2 regions of the Aerococcus christensenii genome follow, and region 1 is predicted to be linked to the other one. Evidence: predicted binding sites of a transcription regulator. Region 1 holds the regulator's gene; the other holds the start of a gene.
What was found. Region 1 encodes HrcA, which represses chaperone genes, less so after heat shock. Its sites were predicted from a motif close to TTAGCACTCNNNNNNNNNGAGTGCTAA; they were not measured.
Positions count from the first base shown of each region.

Region 1 (8,709 bases):
TAGCTGCCCTCCAATATTTTCAATAGAATAGGTAATAGAATAGGTCTAGTATACTATAAAGTGTAAGAAAAATGACTAAATTTTAGAAAATTTTCCTGAAATTTAGTCGTTTTTCCGAACTTTATTATTATATTCCCTTCATTTGTTCGTTCTATACCTTAGGATAGAGAGTGCGTCTTCTCTCCAGCAAAGAACTCTATTTTTCTTCATCCATGTCTAAGATAGCCATAAAGGCCTCTTGTGGCACCTCTACTTGACCTACAGCCTTCATACGCTTCTTCCCTTCTTTTTGTTTCTTCAATAATTTTTGACGACGGGTAACATCTCCTCCATAGAGTTTGGCCGTCACGTCTTTGCGGTAAGCTTTGATCGTAGTTCTAGCAATAATCTTGTGACCAATCGCCGCTTGAACAGGAATCTCAAACATTTGTCTTGGAATCACTTCCTTGAGTTTTTCTGTGAGCTTCCGTCCCCTATCATAGGCAAAGTCCTTATGAACAATCGTCGAGAGGGCATCAACTGGATCCCCACTTAAGAGAATATCTAACTTCACTAATTGACTTGGCTTATAGCCCACAATAGAGTAATCCAGAGAAGCGTATCCCTTAGTGGAAGATTTGAGCCGGTCAAAGAAATCAAAAATAACTTCATTAAGCGGCATTTCGTAGATCACATTCACTCGAATATCATCAAGATATTCCATATTGACGAAATTTCCCCGCTTGCGCTGAGCCAATTCCATCACATTTCCGACGTATTCTTGAGGAACCATGATTTCCGCTTTTACATAAGGTTCTTCAATGCGATTCACTTGAGTAGAATCAGGCATTTGAGAAGGATTCGAGACTTCAATCATTTCACCGTCTGTTTTAAAGACATGAAAAATAACAGAAGGCGCTGTAATGATCAAGTTCAATCCAAAATCCCGCTCCAACCGCTCTTGGGTAACGTCCATATGGAGCATCCCCAAGAAACCACACCTAAATCCAAAACCGAGTGCCTGAGAAGATTCCGGTTCAAAGGTCAAGGAGGCATCGTTCAATTGGAGTTTTTCGAGCGCATCCCGAAGATCTGAATAGTCTCTCGAGTCTACAGGATACAATCCACTGTAGACCATAGGAAGCATAGGCCGATACCCTGGTAAAGCTTCTGTAGTTGGACGAGAGGCCAAAGTGACCGTATCTCCTACTTTGGTATCTTGGATAGTCTTAATGGAAGCTGTAATATAACCCACATCTCCAGCCATCAAGTAATCCCGACTCATCGCTTGAGGGGACATAATGCCGACCTCTGTCACATCAAATTGTTTGCCGTTCGACATTAACTCAATCTTATCTCCTGGTTGAACAATTCCATTCATAATCCGAACACTCAGCACCACGCCACGATAAGGATCATACACCGAATCGAAGATAAGGGCTTGCAATGGAGCATCTAAATCTCCTGTTGGGGCAGGAATCTTACTTACTAATTGCTCTAAAATTTCATCGATTCCAATCCCAGTTTTGGCACTACACAAGACCGCATCCGAAGCATCGATCCCAATAATATCTTCAATTTCTTGTTTGGCGAGCTCTGGATTGGCTGAAGGAAGGTCGATCTTATTCACGACGGGGACAAGTTCAAGGTCATTCTCCACCGCTAAGTAGGCATTAGCGAGCGTTTGGGCCTCTACCCCTTGCGCCGCATCTACTACGAGAATAGCCCCTTCACACGCTGCCAGACTCCGAGACACTTCATAGGCAAAGTCGACATGTCCTGGGGTATCAATCAGGTGGAAGATATAGGTCTCTCCATCTTGAGACTTATACTCTAGTTCCACCGCATTCAATTTAATGGTAATCCCACGCTCTTGCTCTAAATCCATGGAATCTAAAAGTTGATCATGCATCTCCCGGTCTGAAACGGTACCTGTCTTCTGCAAAATCCGATCCGCTAAGGTCGACTTGCCGTGGTCAATATGCGCCACAATCGAAAAATTACGAATCCGTTTCTGGCGTTCTTGAAGTTCTTTCATATCAAGTGTTTTACTCACTAATTCTTTCACTTCCTTTGTTCACTCAAATAGAATCATTTTTTATTATAACAGAAATCCCTCTCTTCGCCTAATCTTCCTCCTATATTTTGAAGAATCTCTTCTGTATAGGCCTTCCCTCCTCCCCACACTAAAGAAAAATCGATAAGACATTGACAAGCTCCTCGAAGCGTGCTAAATTGGCGGTGAGAAAGCGCTTTACTATAAAGTGATTAATTTTTAAGGGATTAAAGGAGCTTAACTATGAAACAATTGTCTATGCATCCAATCATCCATAAATTTGATTCGGCACGTGAATTCGCTGACGCTTTTCATCTAGGAAAGGGAGATGTCGTCCTCACCAACCGCTACCTCTGGGAACCTTACTTTGGCTCACTTCAAATAGATTGTACAGTCATTTACCAAGAGGAATTCGGTCAAGGGGAACCCAGCGACACTATGGTAGACGCCATCATGCATTCCATCGAATCTGCCCTCCTAAGAAGAAGCTAAGTTCTAAAAAGACACACAAAAAGGCGGTAGTACTACCGCCTTTTAACTTGCCTTCTATGAGAAAGCATCTCTTAATTTATCAAAGAAATTCTTTTCTGCTTCAGTCACATTATCTCCAGAAGCCTTCGCGTAAGCTCTAAGGGCTTCTTTTTGTTTTTCGTTCAAAGATTTAGGCGTAACCACACGAACGTGGACGAGTTGATCGCCCATTTGATCTCGATTTAAGATAGGGGCTCCCTTGCCTCTTAAGCGGATCACATCGCCGCTCTGAGTACCCGCAGGCACTTTTAACTTCACCTTGCCATGAACGGTAGGCACTTCGACTTCATCCCCAAGAGCTGCTTGAGCAAAGTTAATCGGTAACTCGATTGAAATCTGAGCGCCTTTGCGATTGTAAATATCAGAAGGTTGAACACTGAAGACTACATACAAGTCCCCGTTCGGTCCGCCATTATAGCCAGCGTTCCCTTGTCTGGACAGACGGATTGATTGGCCATCTTCCACCCCAGCAGGGACTTTGACTTTCACTGTATGATTCTTCTCTTCCCGGCCACTTCCGCCACAAGAAGTACATTTCTCAACAATGACTTCACCAGTTCCCTGGCAGTTTGGACAGGTTGTTTGGGTAGCCATTTGTCCAAATGGTGTATTCCGGACTTGTTGAACGATCCCTTGACCGTGACATTGCGAACAGGTTTCTTTTCCTGAGCCGCCTTTGGCTCCCGTCCCTTCACAGGAATGACATGCTTCTTCCCGTTTGTAGCGAATAGTTTCTTCCGTCCCGAAGACGGCTTCCTCGAACTTAAGATCGAGTGTATATTGGAGATCGTCTCCTTGACGAGGCGCATTGGCCTGACGTCCAGAAGAATAACCGCCAAAGCCTCCGCCTCCTCCGAAGAACTGACTAAAGATATCATCAAAACCAGAGAATCCTTGACTAGAGTATTGGTAAGAACCTCCACCAAAGCCACCATTAGCACCGGCATGGCCAAATTGGTCATATTGTTGGCGTTTCTTTTCATCGCCTAAGACTTCATAAGCTTCTGTTACTTCTTTATATTTTTCTTCTGCACCGGGTTCTTTATTGAGATCGGGATGGTATTTTTTAGCGAGTTGTCGATAAGCCTGCTTGATCTCTTTTTGGCTAGCGTCTTTGGAGACACCTAGGACGTCATAGTAATCACGTTTTCCTGCCATCATAAACCTCCCCCTTTTGGTTCTATTTTAACAAAAGATTGTCCCTGCCTCTCGACAGGGACATCTCGAATACTTTATTTATTATTTGTCGTCGTCTACTTCTTCGAAGTCGCCTTCAACAGTGCCGTCATCTTTCTTCTTGTTATCACTTGCTTGACCAGAAGCGGCTTGTTGTTCTGCTTGGTTCGCTTGGTAGAGTTTCATGGTAAGTTGTTGAAGGACTTCCATTAATTCATCCTTCTTCTTCTTCATGTCTTCTGTGTTATTTGCTTCTCGAGCAGCCTTCAATTCATCTTTTAAGCTGTTGGCTTTATCAATTTCAGGTTGATCGACTTTGCCTTCGACGTCTTTGGTGGTCTTTTCTGTTTGATGAATGAGTTGATCAACTTCATTCTTCAAATCAGCTTCTTCTTTACGTTTTTCGTCTTCTTCTGCGTGAGCTTCGGCATCTTTCATCATCCGATCAATTTCTTCATCGGTTAAGCCGGAGTTGGATTGAATAGTAATAGCTTGTTCTTTACCGGTTCCTTTGTCCTTGGCAGAAACATTAACGATACCGTTCTTATCAATATCGAAGGTGACTTCAATTTGAGGAATTCCACGAGGAGCTGGATTAATGTCGGTTAATTGGAAGCGGCCCAAGGTCTTGTTATCTGCAGCCATTGGACGTTCCCCTTGAAGGACGTGAATATCTACGGCAGGTTGGTTATCTGCAGCAGTGGAGAAGACTTGAGATTTAGAGGTTGGGATGGTTGTGTTCCGATCGATCAATTTGGTGAAGACACCACCCATGGTTTCAATCCCTAAGGAAAGTGGGGTAACATCCAAGAGGACAACATCCTTGACATCCCCTGTAATCACACCACCTTGAATCGCAGCACCCATAGCCACCACTTCGTCTGGGTTCACAGAACGGTTAGGTTCTTTACCAGTAAGTTCTTTAACGTGGTCAACCACTGCTGGGATACGTGTAGAACCACCCACTAAGATAACTTGGTCAATTTCACTCTTGCTCAAGTCAGCATCTTGTAAAGCCCGTTGAACAGGGTTAGTGGTCCGTTCAACGAGGTCTTCTGTTAATTCATTGAATTTCACACGTGTTAAGGTGACTTCTAAGTGTAAAGGACCATTTGCCCCTGCAGAAATAAATGGTAAGGAGATTTGAGTCGAGGTAACTCCTGAGAGATCTTTTTTCGCTTTTTCAGAAGCGTCTTTCAAACGTTGCATAGCCATCTTATCGCTAGAAAGGTCAATGCCGTTTTCTTTCTTGAAGGAATCAATCAAGTATTCTACGATACGGTGGTCAAAGTCGTCACCACCTAATTTGTTATCTCCGGCAGTAGATAAGACTTCGAAGACGCCGTCCCCTAATTCAAGGATAGACACATCGAAGGTCCCACCTCCTAAGTCAAAGACCAAAATCTTCTCTTCGTCCTTTTCTTTTTCAAGACCGTAAGCTAAAGCAGCTGCAGTCGGTTCGTTAACGATACGTTCTACTTCTAAGCCAGCAATTTTACCTGCATCTTTGGTGGCTTGACGTTGAGCGTCATTAAAGTAAGCAGGAACGGTGATAACAGCTTTGGTGACTTTATCCCCTAAGTAATCTTCTGCGTAGCCTTTTAAGTATTGTAAGATCATGGCAGAAATTTCTTGTGGCGTATAATCTTTGTTATTTGCATGTTCTTTGTAGCCATCTTCGCCCATGTGACGTTTGATGGAAGCAACGGTATCAGGGTTCGTCACCATTTGACGTTTAGCGACTTCCCCAACTTGAATTTCCCCATCTTTGAAGGCAACAACAGAAGGTGTTGTCCGGTTACCTTCTGGGTTAGGAATAATCTTAGGTTCATTCCCTTCTAACACTGCAACAGCTGAGTTTGTTGTTCCTAAGTCAATACCAATAATTTTACTCATTATAAATTCCCCTTTTCTCTTCAACTATTGTGCGACAACAACCATGGCTGGTCGTAGGACGCGATCTTTCAAAACATAGCCTTTTTGGTAAACTTCCACGACTGTATTCGCTTCTTGTCCCTCTTCAAGAGGAACAGAAGACACCGATTGATGGAAATTCGGATCGAAGATTTCCCCTTTAGGGTTAATTTCTTCAATTCCTTCTTCTTTAAAGGCATGTTGCATACTTTCAAGAACCATTTGAATTCCACGCTTCATATTTTCGCTGGCTTCATCGTCCGCTTCAATGGCCAAGGCCCGCTCTAAGTTATCGATAGACGATAACATCTGCGTCGCTAGGCTTTGGGAACGATACTTGGCAGCGTTCTGAACTTCTGTTTTATGTCGGCGTTGGATATTTGCAATTTCAGCGGATAAACGAAGGACTTGCTCCTCCTTCTCCTGAAGAGCTTGCTCCAGCTGAGTGAGTTCATCTTCTTGGGGTTCTTCAGCCCCTTCTTCCTCAAGGGAAGTCTTTTCTTCTTCACATTCAGCTGTTTCCTCCAAAACGTCTTCTTTTTCTTCTTTGGCTTCTACTTTTTCTTCAGTAACCGCCTCTTGTTTTAATTTTTCATCTGTTTTTGCCATTCATTTTTCCCTCCTCACAGTGATAATAGGAATCGATGTAGTGGCAGAGCTCTACTCTCACACCCTGGAAAAGTTGGGCCATCCGTAAATAGGACATATTCTCAGGGCCAAGGATTGCCACAGAGATTGTCTGATGAGCGCTTGGTCCTTCCAACTGAGCAGTCATCACGCTTAAATGATCCAATCCTTCAATCGATAAGTCACGTCCTATTTTAACTTGGATGCCTTGCTCACTCGGAGTAAGCATCTGATTCATCTGATCAGGATTACTTAAGAGTTGATTCAAGTAGTCAATCTGATCAATATCGTCGGATTCGTAAAGATAATGATAGAGATTATTCTTTCCTTGAACATATACGCGCTGTGTATTGACCTTATTCAGCAGGTATTCCATCATGGATCCCTGACCAATCAACTGTTGAACGGATTCATTCAGGTAATGGAAGAAATCTGTCCTGAGTTTGGTCATAACAGTGGTCAAATCACACCCTACGAGTTCTCGGTTGATCAATCGAACCATTTGTTCAAGATCTTCTTCTTCAATAGAAACCGGCAATCTAAAAATCTGATTTTCAACCACTCCTTCTTCTGTAACCAATATCGCCATCACTTGGTGGGAGGCAATAGGAACTAATCGAAAACCGGCTAGATGGAACTCTCTTGCACTAGGACCTAAAGCAATTGCCACATAATTGGTTAACTCTGCTAATAAGCTTGTCGACCGATTGACAATCTCTCCTAAAGCAAGATAAGGAACTTGGAAAACTTCCTGCAACCGCCTAGAATCTTCAGTGCTTAGTCCCGAATCAATAGCTCCGCCATACTCTGGCATAATAAAGTTAATATAGTAACGATAGCCCGCTTCTGTGGGCACCCGTCCAGAAGAAGAATGCATCTTAGCAATTAACCCCTGTTTTTCTAATCGTACCATTTCGTTACGAATAGTGGCTGAGGACGCTTCGATGCCTGTCAAACCCAACAAAGTTTTGGATCCCACAGGTTCTCCACTGGCACTATAGGCATCAATAATCGCTTTTAAAATCAGCGTTTGCCGCTTTGTCAACATCTCATCACCTTCTTTTAGCACTTGGCGACTTCAACTGCTAACATGTTTATATCATAGCATCTTTTAAAAAATATGTCAACAAAAGTCAAACATTTTTTTGACTTTATTTCTTTTGGTAAATTGCAATATCAAATGCATATTTAAATTCAAAAATTTCAGTTTCATGCAAAATAGCTAAAAGGCTGATAAAATCAATCATTCTTGGCCCATTTTCTCAAGCTTAAAGCGCTTGATTACCATTTAGAGATTCAAGGGGACTGCGTAGCGGCCCTTGACTGGCCCACCCTGAATCTCTCTGAATCTCTAAACTTTGTTAAGCACTTTAACCTACTTCTCTAAGGGGATCCTGAAGTTTCGCAACTTCCATGATGTAACAGTCATTGGGCGTTTGATAATCTAAGATCTTTCTGAAGCGATTGTTTATAGTATTCGTGTAGTGTGCCAACTCTTGTTATATCAGATTTTTAAAGCTGGTCCCTTTAGGCAAGAATTCTCTTAACATGCGATTATGCCTTTCGTTAGTTCCTTTTTCCCAGGCAGAATAAACGTGAGTGAAAAAGACTTCTATATCTTTTAGTCCGTTTTCAAGTTGTGACAGATTAGAAAATTCACTTTCGTTATCGGTCGTTAAGGTTTTTAAATACTCTTGGTCCTCTTTGAGAATCATCTTTTTTACGGATTTTACAATTGAAGCGACATCCCACTTCCAAGTCTTCTGGGTGAGAAGTTTTCGCGTTTTCCGTTCAACTAGAGTAATAATACACGGCTCTTCTTTCCTATCACGAGATCAAACTCCCAATGACCAAATTCTTCTCTGGAAAGAATGGCTGGGCATCGTTGATCAATACTTTTTCCGAATAACTTTTTATCCATTCCTCGTAGTTCACTTGATTGCTTTCTTGGGCGAATCCGTGTTTTCATAGGAAGATCAATATTTTTCACTCTTAATATCCCAAGCTTTATATATTTATACATCGTTTTGGGGCAAGGCTTTAACCAACCGATTTTCTAAAATTTCTATAGAATTAATTTCTGCTGAAAAACTAATAACAAACGAATCCTTCGACGACTAACTGGATATTTTTCATAAGACGTTGCAAAGTGAATAACAATAAAAGCAATATCTTCTGAATTTAGACGTAAGCCATTAAAAGCTTTGGAGAAATTTTCATTCACCGCTTCAAATAATTCCTCGTACTGCTCTGCAATTGTTCCCAATAAAGAATTCAAACCAGTCTGAACATCTAAAGGCTGAAGGCGATTAAGCCTTGCTTGAATATGAGTTACTAAGTTATAGTAAAGTTCTTCATCCTGCCCAAAATCATTGCCAATAGACTGGGAAACTCCCTCAATTAATTGGCTAACTTGATACAATAAT
Region 1 is NZ_CP014159.1:1,498,382-1,507,090, reverse strand. It holds gene AWM71_RS07215 (formate--tetrahydrofolate ligase) at 1-1, opposite strand, end outside; gene lepA (translation elongation factor 4) at 197-2,017, opposite strand; gene AWM71_RS07205 (hypothetical protein) at 2,279-2,527, shown strand; gene dnaJ (molecular chaperone DnaJ) at 2,582-3,724, opposite strand; gene dnaK (molecular chaperone DnaK) at 3,806-5,638, opposite strand; gene grpE (nucleotide exchange factor GrpE) at 5,663-6,265, opposite strand; gene hrcA (heat-inducible transcriptional repressor HrcA) at 6,249-7,331, opposite strand; gene AWM71_RS07180 (IS30 family transposase) at 7,783-8,088, opposite strand; gene AWM71_RS07175 (hypothetical protein) at 8,079-8,273, opposite strand; gene AWM71_RS07170 (PRD domain-containing protein) at 8,349-8,709, opposite strand, start outside.

Region 2 (8,709 bases), 680 kb from region 1:
GCTTAGTATTATAACAGAAGGATAGAAGAATGCGAGAGATTGCAGGAGAAATGAGAGTAAAATTTCCCTATTGTTGGGGGAATTTGATACAATAGAGAAGAAATTAATGTAAAGAGGGAAGATTTATGCGGGTATTAGCGATGGATACATCGACTGAAGCAATGAGTATTGCTTTAATCGAAGAGAATGATGTCAAAATGGAATTGAATACATATACAAAAATCAAACATTCTAAGCAGCTCTTGCCTTTGATCCAAGTAGCATGTCGAGCAATCAATTGGTCGATTTCGTCTGTGGAAGCCATAGCAGTGACGAGAGGGCCGGGATCTTATACAGGCTTAAGAATTGGCGTGACAACGGCAAAGGTTTTAGCGAAAGAACTAAGGGTCCCTTTGTATTCTGTAGGCTCTTTGGAAGCTTTAGCGGTAAACGTCAAGGAAGACGGTCCTGTTTTTCCTTTTTTAAATGCGAGACGTCAGACAGTTTTTTTAGCAGGTTACCAAAAAGGAGAAGCGTGGCAAACTTTGCTTCCAGTGGGGCACTATACGCTAGAAGATTGGTTGGATACGATTGATGAGGCTTTTCCCACCGGGCCCCTTTACTTTGTGAGTCCAGATGCCTCTCTTTTTGAAGCGGCTATTCAGGAAAAATGGGGAGAGCGGGCTAAGATTTTAGCCAAAGAGGATAGTCACTTGGCTGCTCATCGCTTGTTGGAAGCCCCATTTAGAGAAGAAGATGCAGACATTTTTGTCCCAGAGTATGCTAAATTAGCGGAAGCGGAGGAAAAGTGGCAAGCTAGCCATCCTGACCAAGTGGCAGCCCACCATGGAAGCTATGTGGAAAGAGCAGATTAAGACATGGGCGAAGACCTTTGCCTATAGGGGAAAGCGCCTTTTTTCGTCTAATGTGTGGGTGAGTTTGCATGAACAGTTAGATTTACCAGTAACACAAGTCACCTTAGAAGACGGATTGGAAGTCAGTATTGCTCTGTCGGATGCAGTTTGGCTGGATCAAATGGTTGAGATGGAGAAAGTGTGTTATCCAAAGGCTGTTCTTTGGGACTTAAGTGATTTTTATGTAGATTTGGTGTATCATCCATCTACTTTCTATTTACAGGCTTTCTTAGAAGATGAGCTATTAGCTTTTATGGGTTGTCGTAAAGATCGTCGTGCAGTTCATATTTCGAATATTATGGTTTTGCCTTCTTATCAAAGAAGGGGAATCGGGGGAATGTTAATGCAGTTGTTAAAGACTTTGTTGCCTTCCTTGGACAGGGAACGAATCGACTTAGAAGTAAGAGTTTCAAATCAGTCTGCTCAACGCTTTTATGAGAAGGAAGGTTTCAAGAACGTGACCTGCCAGAAAAATTACTACCTTGATAATCAAGAAGATGCTTTTATTTTTTTGTGGGAGAGGGCAAAAAGCAGTCAGGCAGCTCAGCCCGTTATTGACTTTCAGACTTATCATTTGTGCGAGGACAATGAAAAGACCGCTCAGCAATTGTCCGCTTTCTTTGAAAAATCTCTTCAAGGAACACCTAAACTTCCTATTTCTTCTTTGGAACGGCAATTAAGTAATCCTTACTTTTACTTTTTTGTGTTGAAGGATGAAGAAGAGAATTGGTTAGGAGCGGCTTCTTTCCAGAAGATTGACCAAGAGGGGGAACTTTTTTATATTGCTATTCATCCCGAGGCTCGAAAGCAAGGGTTAGGGCGACGCCTTTTACAAGAAGCTTTGCAGACTTTGCAGAGTGAAGGAATGAAGACCTGTTATTTAGAGGTCAGAGCCTCTAATGTACCCGCTCAAAAGTTGTATGAGAATTTTCACTTTGTTAAGGTGGACTGCAGAAAAAATTATTATCAAAATAATCAAGAAGATGCCAAAATTTATAAATGGGAGAAGGATACGGATTGACTACGATATTAGGAATTGAATCAAGTTGTGATGAGACAGGGGTAGCGATTGTTGTCGATGGACATGATATGCGCTCCAACATAGTAGCTACTCAAATCAAAAGCCATATGCGCTTTGGAGGGGTGGTCCCTGAAATTGCCAGCCGGCATCATGTGGAACAGATTACCCAACTTATTAACTTGGCTCTCGAAAAAGCAGACATGACCTTTGAGGATATTGATGCGATTGCGGTAACAAAGGGACCTGGCTTAGTGGGATCTCTGTTAATTGGGATTACTGCTGCTAAAACGTTAGCTTTTGTTCATGAGAAGCCGTTAATTGGAGTGAATCATATGGCGGGGCATATTTATGCTAATCAAATTGTCCATCCAATTCATTTTCCAGCTTTAGCTTTGGTTGTGAGTGGGGGTCATACGGAATTGGTCTATATGTCTCAAGATGGTCAGTATCAAAAGATTGGGGATACAAGAGATGACGCAGTAGGAGAAGCTTTCGATAAGGTAGGGAGATTACTTGGCATTCCTTATCCTGGGGGCAAAAAAATGGATGAAATGGCTCAGAAAGGGCAAGATATTTACGCTTATCCTCGCCCAATGATTGCAGAAGATAATTTTGATTTTTCATTTTCAGGCTTAAAGTCAGCCGTGATTAACCATCTTCATCAAGCGGAGCAAAAGGGCGAAAGTTTGGATCCAAACGGCGTAGCAGCGAGTTTCCAAGCGGCGGCTGTTGAAGTTTTAGTGGAAAAAACAAAGCGTGCACTTATCCAATATCCTGTAAAGCAACTCTTGCTGGCAGGAGGAGTTGCGGCTAATTCTGGTTTAAGAAAAGGCCTGACGGAGGCTCTAGCGACTTTGAAAGATGAAGTTGAATTGGTTTGCCCTCCTTTGAAATTGTGCGGGGATAATGGAGCAATGATTGCGGCAGCGGCTTATACCTTGTATAAAGCCAAAGATTTTTCAGATTTAGACTTGGATGCTCAGCCAAGTATTGATCTAGGAGAAGAGTAAAAAAATCACTTACCCACATTTTGGTGGGTAAGTGATTTTTTATTCGTTTTGAAAACTTTCTAAAGTGACTTGGGCTTCTTCCCATTCCTGCATACAGTCTTCTTGTTGCTGCTTTGAAAGTGATAATTGCTCATTGAGTTGGTTCAAACGCTCATAATCTTCTAAGACTTCAGGTTGGACCATTTCTTCTTGAATGGTTTGGATCGTTTGGTCGAGATGTTCGATTTCTTGCTCAAGACTTTCAATTTGCCGTTCAATTTTACGCTTTTGTCGTTGCAAATCTTTTGATTTTTGATAGGAATTCTCTTCAGAAGCTGAAGGGTTGGGTTGAGTCTTTTCTTCTAATTCTAATTTTTCGAGAGCTAAGCGTTCTTCTTGTTCAGATTTTTTGTGGATGTAGTAATCGTAATCGCCAAGATATATTGTCGAGCCTTCTTCGCCAATTTCAATGACCTGGGTGGCGATACGATTAATAAAATAACGGTCATGGCTGACAAAGAGCAGGGTGCCGTCATATTCAATTAAGGCATTTTCCAAGACTTCTTTGGAGTCGATGTCTAAATGGTTAGTTGGTTCGTCAAGAATAAGGAAGTTGTCTTTTTCAAAACTTAGTTTTGCCAAAGCTAGGCGGGCTTTTTCTCCTCCGCTGAGCATGTCTATAGATTTTTCAACGTCAGTGCCTGTAAATAAGAAGCTACCTAAGACACTTCTTATGGCACCTTCATTCATTGTAGGATGATCGTCCCATAGTTCATGGAGAATGTCTTTGCCTTTATGTAAGCGGGCAAGTGCTTGGTCATAGTAGCCAATGGTGACATTTTTCCCATACGTGAATTGCCCACGCAGCGGTTCAAGCTGACCAATAAGGGTTTTTAAAAGGGTAGATTTTCCAATACCATTAGGTCCTACAATGGCGATGGCATCTTGCTTTCGAATTTGGAAGTCGATAGGGTAGGAGAGAGTCGAATCATCATAACCAATGCCTAATTGATCAGCCGTGAGAACCACATTTCCACTTTCTTTATCACATGAAAAATGGATGCGAGGATTTTTATCGTCCACTTGAGGCTTTTGAATTTTGGTCATGCGCTCTAATTGTTTGCGCCTACTTTGGGCCATTTTGGTTGTTGAAGCGCGTACTAAGTTTCTCGCTACATAGTCTTCTAATTTAGCAATTTTCTTTTGCTGCTTTTCATAGGCTTTTGTTTGTGTCATTAATCGAGTAGTTTTTTCTTTAAGATAAAAAGAGTAGTTGCCCTTATAATATTGGATGGTGTGATTAGTCATATCATAGGTTTCCTTAGTCACAGCATCTAGGAAATAACGGTCATGGCTAACGATTAAAAGGGCGCCTGGATAACTTGGTAGGTAACCCTCTAACCAAGAGAGAGTTTCGATATCTAAATGGTTGGTTGGTTCGTCAAGAATGAGAATGTCTTTCTTCTCTAGTAAGACTTTACAGAGAGCAAGACGTGTGCGTTGGCCTCCTGATAATTGGGCAAGTGGTTTGTCATAATCGGCTTCTGGGAAATGAAAACCGTGAAGAACGGTTCGAATTTCAGAATCAATACTATAGGCATTGCTGGTATGGATAAGTTCTTGTACGCGATCATATTGCTTGAGAATTTGTTCATATTTTTCTTGGTCGCCGCTTTGACTAACTTGCGCAATTTGCTCTGTTAATTGTTCAGCTTGTTTGAGGAGTTCAAGTTCTTTAGCAAATACAGAAAGCATTTCTTCATAAATAGTCAGTGAGCTGGCAGAAATGGCAGCGTGTTGATCCATATAAGCAATAGAAACTTCTTTTTGACGGGATAAGGTTCCTTGATCAGGCTTTTCTAATCCTGTGAGCATTTTTAAGAGGGTAGATTTTCCGGCCCCGTTTCTTCCAACTAGGCCAATTCGACTATTATTTTGAATGGTCAAATTGACCGATTCGAATAAAGTATCTGATCCGAAATATCGTGCTAGGTTAGAAGCTTGTAAGATAATCATTACTGAGTTCCTTTCTGGTTATTTAGCGTTCCCTTTAGTTTATCATATTTGTTCAAGAGATGTATCGAATACTTAGAAGAGATAGGGGAAACTACTAAAATTGCATCCTTTTTAAGCTAAACTCTAAACTAAAAGAACAAAGAACAGTGCACGAAATACATGTTTTAACTCATGACTTACTTCACAAACTGCTTTATTTTCCTTTGTGACAATGCTACAATTAAACTAACGACTTGTGAAAGGAAGTGGAAAGATGGCAAAGGTTCCACGTGCTACTGCTAAGCGTCTTCCTTTGTACTATCGCTATCTTAGTCGATTTAAGAATATGGGAAAAAAACGAATTTCTTCTAGTGAATTAAGTGAAGCTATTAAGGTAGATTCGGCAACGATTCGTCGTGATTTTTCTCACTTTGGAGCGTTAGGGAAGCGCGGATACGGGTATGATGTTGATGAATTATTAGATTTCTTTAGTTTACAATTGTATCAAGATCGCTTAACAACTGTTGCCTTAATAGGTGTGGGCAATTTAGGGAATGCCTTATTGAATTATAATTTTAAACGGACGAATAACATTCGCATAGGCGCAGCCTTCGATGTTAATCCAGAAATTGTTGGTCGTGTGCATAGTGGAGTTCCTGTTTATCCATTAAGTGAATTAAAGACGATTATGCAAGATATGGATATTACGATTGCTATTTTAGCAGTGCCAGATAGTGTTGCACAGGAAACAACCAATAATTTATGTGATGCTGGAATTAAAGGAATTTTGAATTTTACACCAATTGTTTTGGATGTGGGTAACCGTGTTCATGTTCAAAATGTAGACTTGGCGAATGAATTACAAACATTGATCTATTTTATTGGAACGAACGATAAAAATAATCGATAAAAAAATGATTTAAAAAGCAGTTGAATTTCATTTCTATCTGAAATTCGACTGCTTTTTGTTGTTAATAGATAGGTTTCCTCTTCTTAATAGAAAGGGAAATTTTTATAGTTTATTTTTCTGAATACGATCGAGGTATAGGCTAGCGATTTGCCAAGCTGAATAAAGTTGAGTAGCTGCGATAAATAACAAAAAGACTAGGCTAATCCCCCATCCTGTATGGGTAACAGAGTATACCGCCCAGACTAATGTAAATGCAACAAAAACTAATCGTATGATGATATTGTGAATAATAATTTTATTTGACACATGATCCCTCCATTTAGATTTAGATTAGCTAAACTTTTGAAAAAATGCAAGACTCTAAGTGCTTTTTGAGGGAAAAAGAAAAGTTTTTCTTAAGAACGTCAAAAAAAGTCAACATATAACTTGCAATATTTATTTAATTGAGATACTATAAGAAATGTAGGTTAGCACTTGAAATGATAGAGTGCTAATTAAAGAATAAATGTAATGGAGGGGTACGAATGTTAAAACCATTAAATGAACGTGTCATTATCCAAGTGAAGGAAGAAGAAGAGAAAACGGCTTCAGGAATTGTTCTCCCATCAACAGCTAAAGAAAAACCTCAGATTGGAGAAGTAGTTGCAGTTAGTGAAGCTACTGAAGACTATACGCCACAAGTTAAAGTGGGCGATCACGTTATTTTTGAAAAATATGCGACGAGTGAAGTGAAGTATGAGGGTCAAAAATATCTCATCGTTAAAGAAAAAGATTTAACAGCGATTGTAGAATAATAGATCTTAGAAAATTTCAGTTATTTCATTGAGATAAGGAGATTGATAAAATGGCTAAAGATATTAAATATTCAAGTGATGCAAGACAAGCTTTGGTAAACGGTATTGATAAGTTGGCGAATACGGTTAAAGTAACGCTTGGACCTAAGGGACGTAATGTAGTTCTTGAACGGAGCTTTGGTTCTCCATTAATTACCAATGATGGAGTAACTATTGCGAAAGATGTTGAATTAGAAGATCATTTTGAAAATATGGGAGCAAAATTAGTCGCAGAAGTCGCCTCTAAGACCAATGATGTTGCTGGGGACGGAACGACAACCGCTACTATTATGACTCAAGCACTTGTTCATGAAGGCTTTAAGAATGTTACTGCTGGGGCTAATCCTGTAGGTATTCGTCGTGGGATTGACCAAGCTATTCGGGAAGCAGTTAATGGCTTAAAAGAAATTTCTGTTCCTGTAGAATCTAAAGAATCCATTGCGAATGTTGCAGCTATCTCATCTGGCGATAAAGAAATCGGTAAATTAATTGCAGATGCTATGGAAAAAGTAGGTCAAGATGGTGTTATCACCGTTGAAGAATCTCAATCTATGGATACCACTTTGGAAGTTGTAGAAGGGATGCAATTTGATCGCGGTTACCTTTCCCAATATTTTGTAACAGATAATGACAAGATGGAAGCTGCCTTAGACGATCCTTATATCTTGTTAACAGATAAAAAGATTACCAATATTCAAGATATTTTACCTTTACTTGAAAAAATTGTTCAAAAGGGCAAAGCTTTATTAATTGTTGCTGATGATATTGAAGGGGAAGCTCTTCCAACTTTAGTTTTGAATAAGATTCGTGGAACTTTTAATGTGGTTGCTGTGAAAGCTCCTGGTTTTGGTGACCGTCGGAAAGCTCAATTAGAAGACTTAGCTATCTTAACAGGTGGTACAGTTATTACAGATGACCTTGGATTAGAATTGAAAGACACCACTCTTGAACAATTAGGTCAAGCTGGTCGTGTAACGATCACCAAAGATGACACTACTGTTGTAGAAGGTAAAGGAAACAAAGAACAACTCGAACAACGTGTCGCACATATTAAGAAACAAATCGAAGACAGCACTTCTGATTATGACCGTGAAAAATTACAAGAACGTTTAGCTAAATTAGCAGGCGGCGTGGCTGTTGTCCGTGTCGGTGGCGCAACGGAATCTGAACAAAAAGAACGTAAGTTACGTATTGAAGACGCTTTGAACGCTACACGTGCAGCGGTTGAAGAAGGTATTGTTGCTGGTGGTGGAACTGCTTATATGAACGTTCAACCTCGTGTAGCTGCTTTAGTAGATCAATTAAGCGGAGATGAAGCAACTGGTGCTGATATCGTTCGTCGTGCCTTAGAAATGCCTCTTCGCCAAATTGCTGAAAATGCTGGCTTAGAAGGTTCTGTTATTGTTGAACATATTCATGAAAAAGAACTTGGTGTAGGTTACAACGCAGCAAGTGGTCAATGGGTAGATATGATTAAAGATGGTGTCGTTGATCCTACAAAAGTTTCAAGATCTGCTTTACAAAATGCAGGTTCTGTTGCTGGCTTAATCTTAACGACTGAAGCTGTTGTGGCAGATCAACCAAAACCTGAAAAAGATGATGCAGGTATGGCCCCACAAGCTCCAGGCATGTATTAATAAATAACTCTAAAAAATCTCTCTCTTAATGAGGGAGATTTTTTATCAAATTTGGCAGAGAAAAAACCTCCCCAGTCATCCTGGAGAGGTTTTCTTTTTATTGGAAATCTCTAATATTAGGTGAACCCATTGAAAGAATGAATTACCAAATGTGATCTAAAATTAAAGTTTGTTCGCGATCTGGGCCAACGGATACGGTAGCAACGGGTGCGCCAACTACTTCACAGATACGATGAACGTAAGCTTTGGCATTTTCTGGAAGATCATCGAAATGTGTGCATCCTGTGATATCTTCTTGCCAACCTGGTAAGGATTCGTAAACAGGTGTGCATTGGTTAAGAAGACGAAGGTTAGCTGGGTAGGAGCGGCTGATTGTGCCATCTGGAAGTTTGTAACCTACACAGATTTTAATTTCGTCTAATCCGGTTAAA
Region 2 is NZ_CP014159.1:817,844-826,552, forward strand. It holds gene tsaB (tRNA (adenosine(37)-N6)-threonylcarbamoyltransferase complex dimerization subunit type 1 TsaB) at 126-854, shown strand; gene rimI (ribosomal protein S18-alanine N-acetyltransferase) at 826-1,914, shown strand; gene tsaD (tRNA (adenosine(37)-N6)-threonylcarbamoyltransferase complex transferase subunit TsaD) at 1,893-2,924, shown strand; gene AWM71_RS03880 (ABC-F family ATP-binding cassette domain-containing protein) at 2,964-4,919, opposite strand; gene AWM71_RS03885 (redox-sensing transcriptional repressor Rex) at 5,173-5,808, shown strand; gene AWM71_RS03895 (co-chaperone GroES) at 6,333-6,602, shown strand; gene groL (chaperonin GroEL) at 6,653-8,278, shown strand; gene AWM71_RS03905 (adenylosuccinate synthase) at 8,421-8,709, opposite strand, start outside.
Region 2: a site for HrcA is predicted at 6,276-6,302, ahead of AWM71_RS03895 (co-chaperone GroES). Genes of this name have one in related genera too.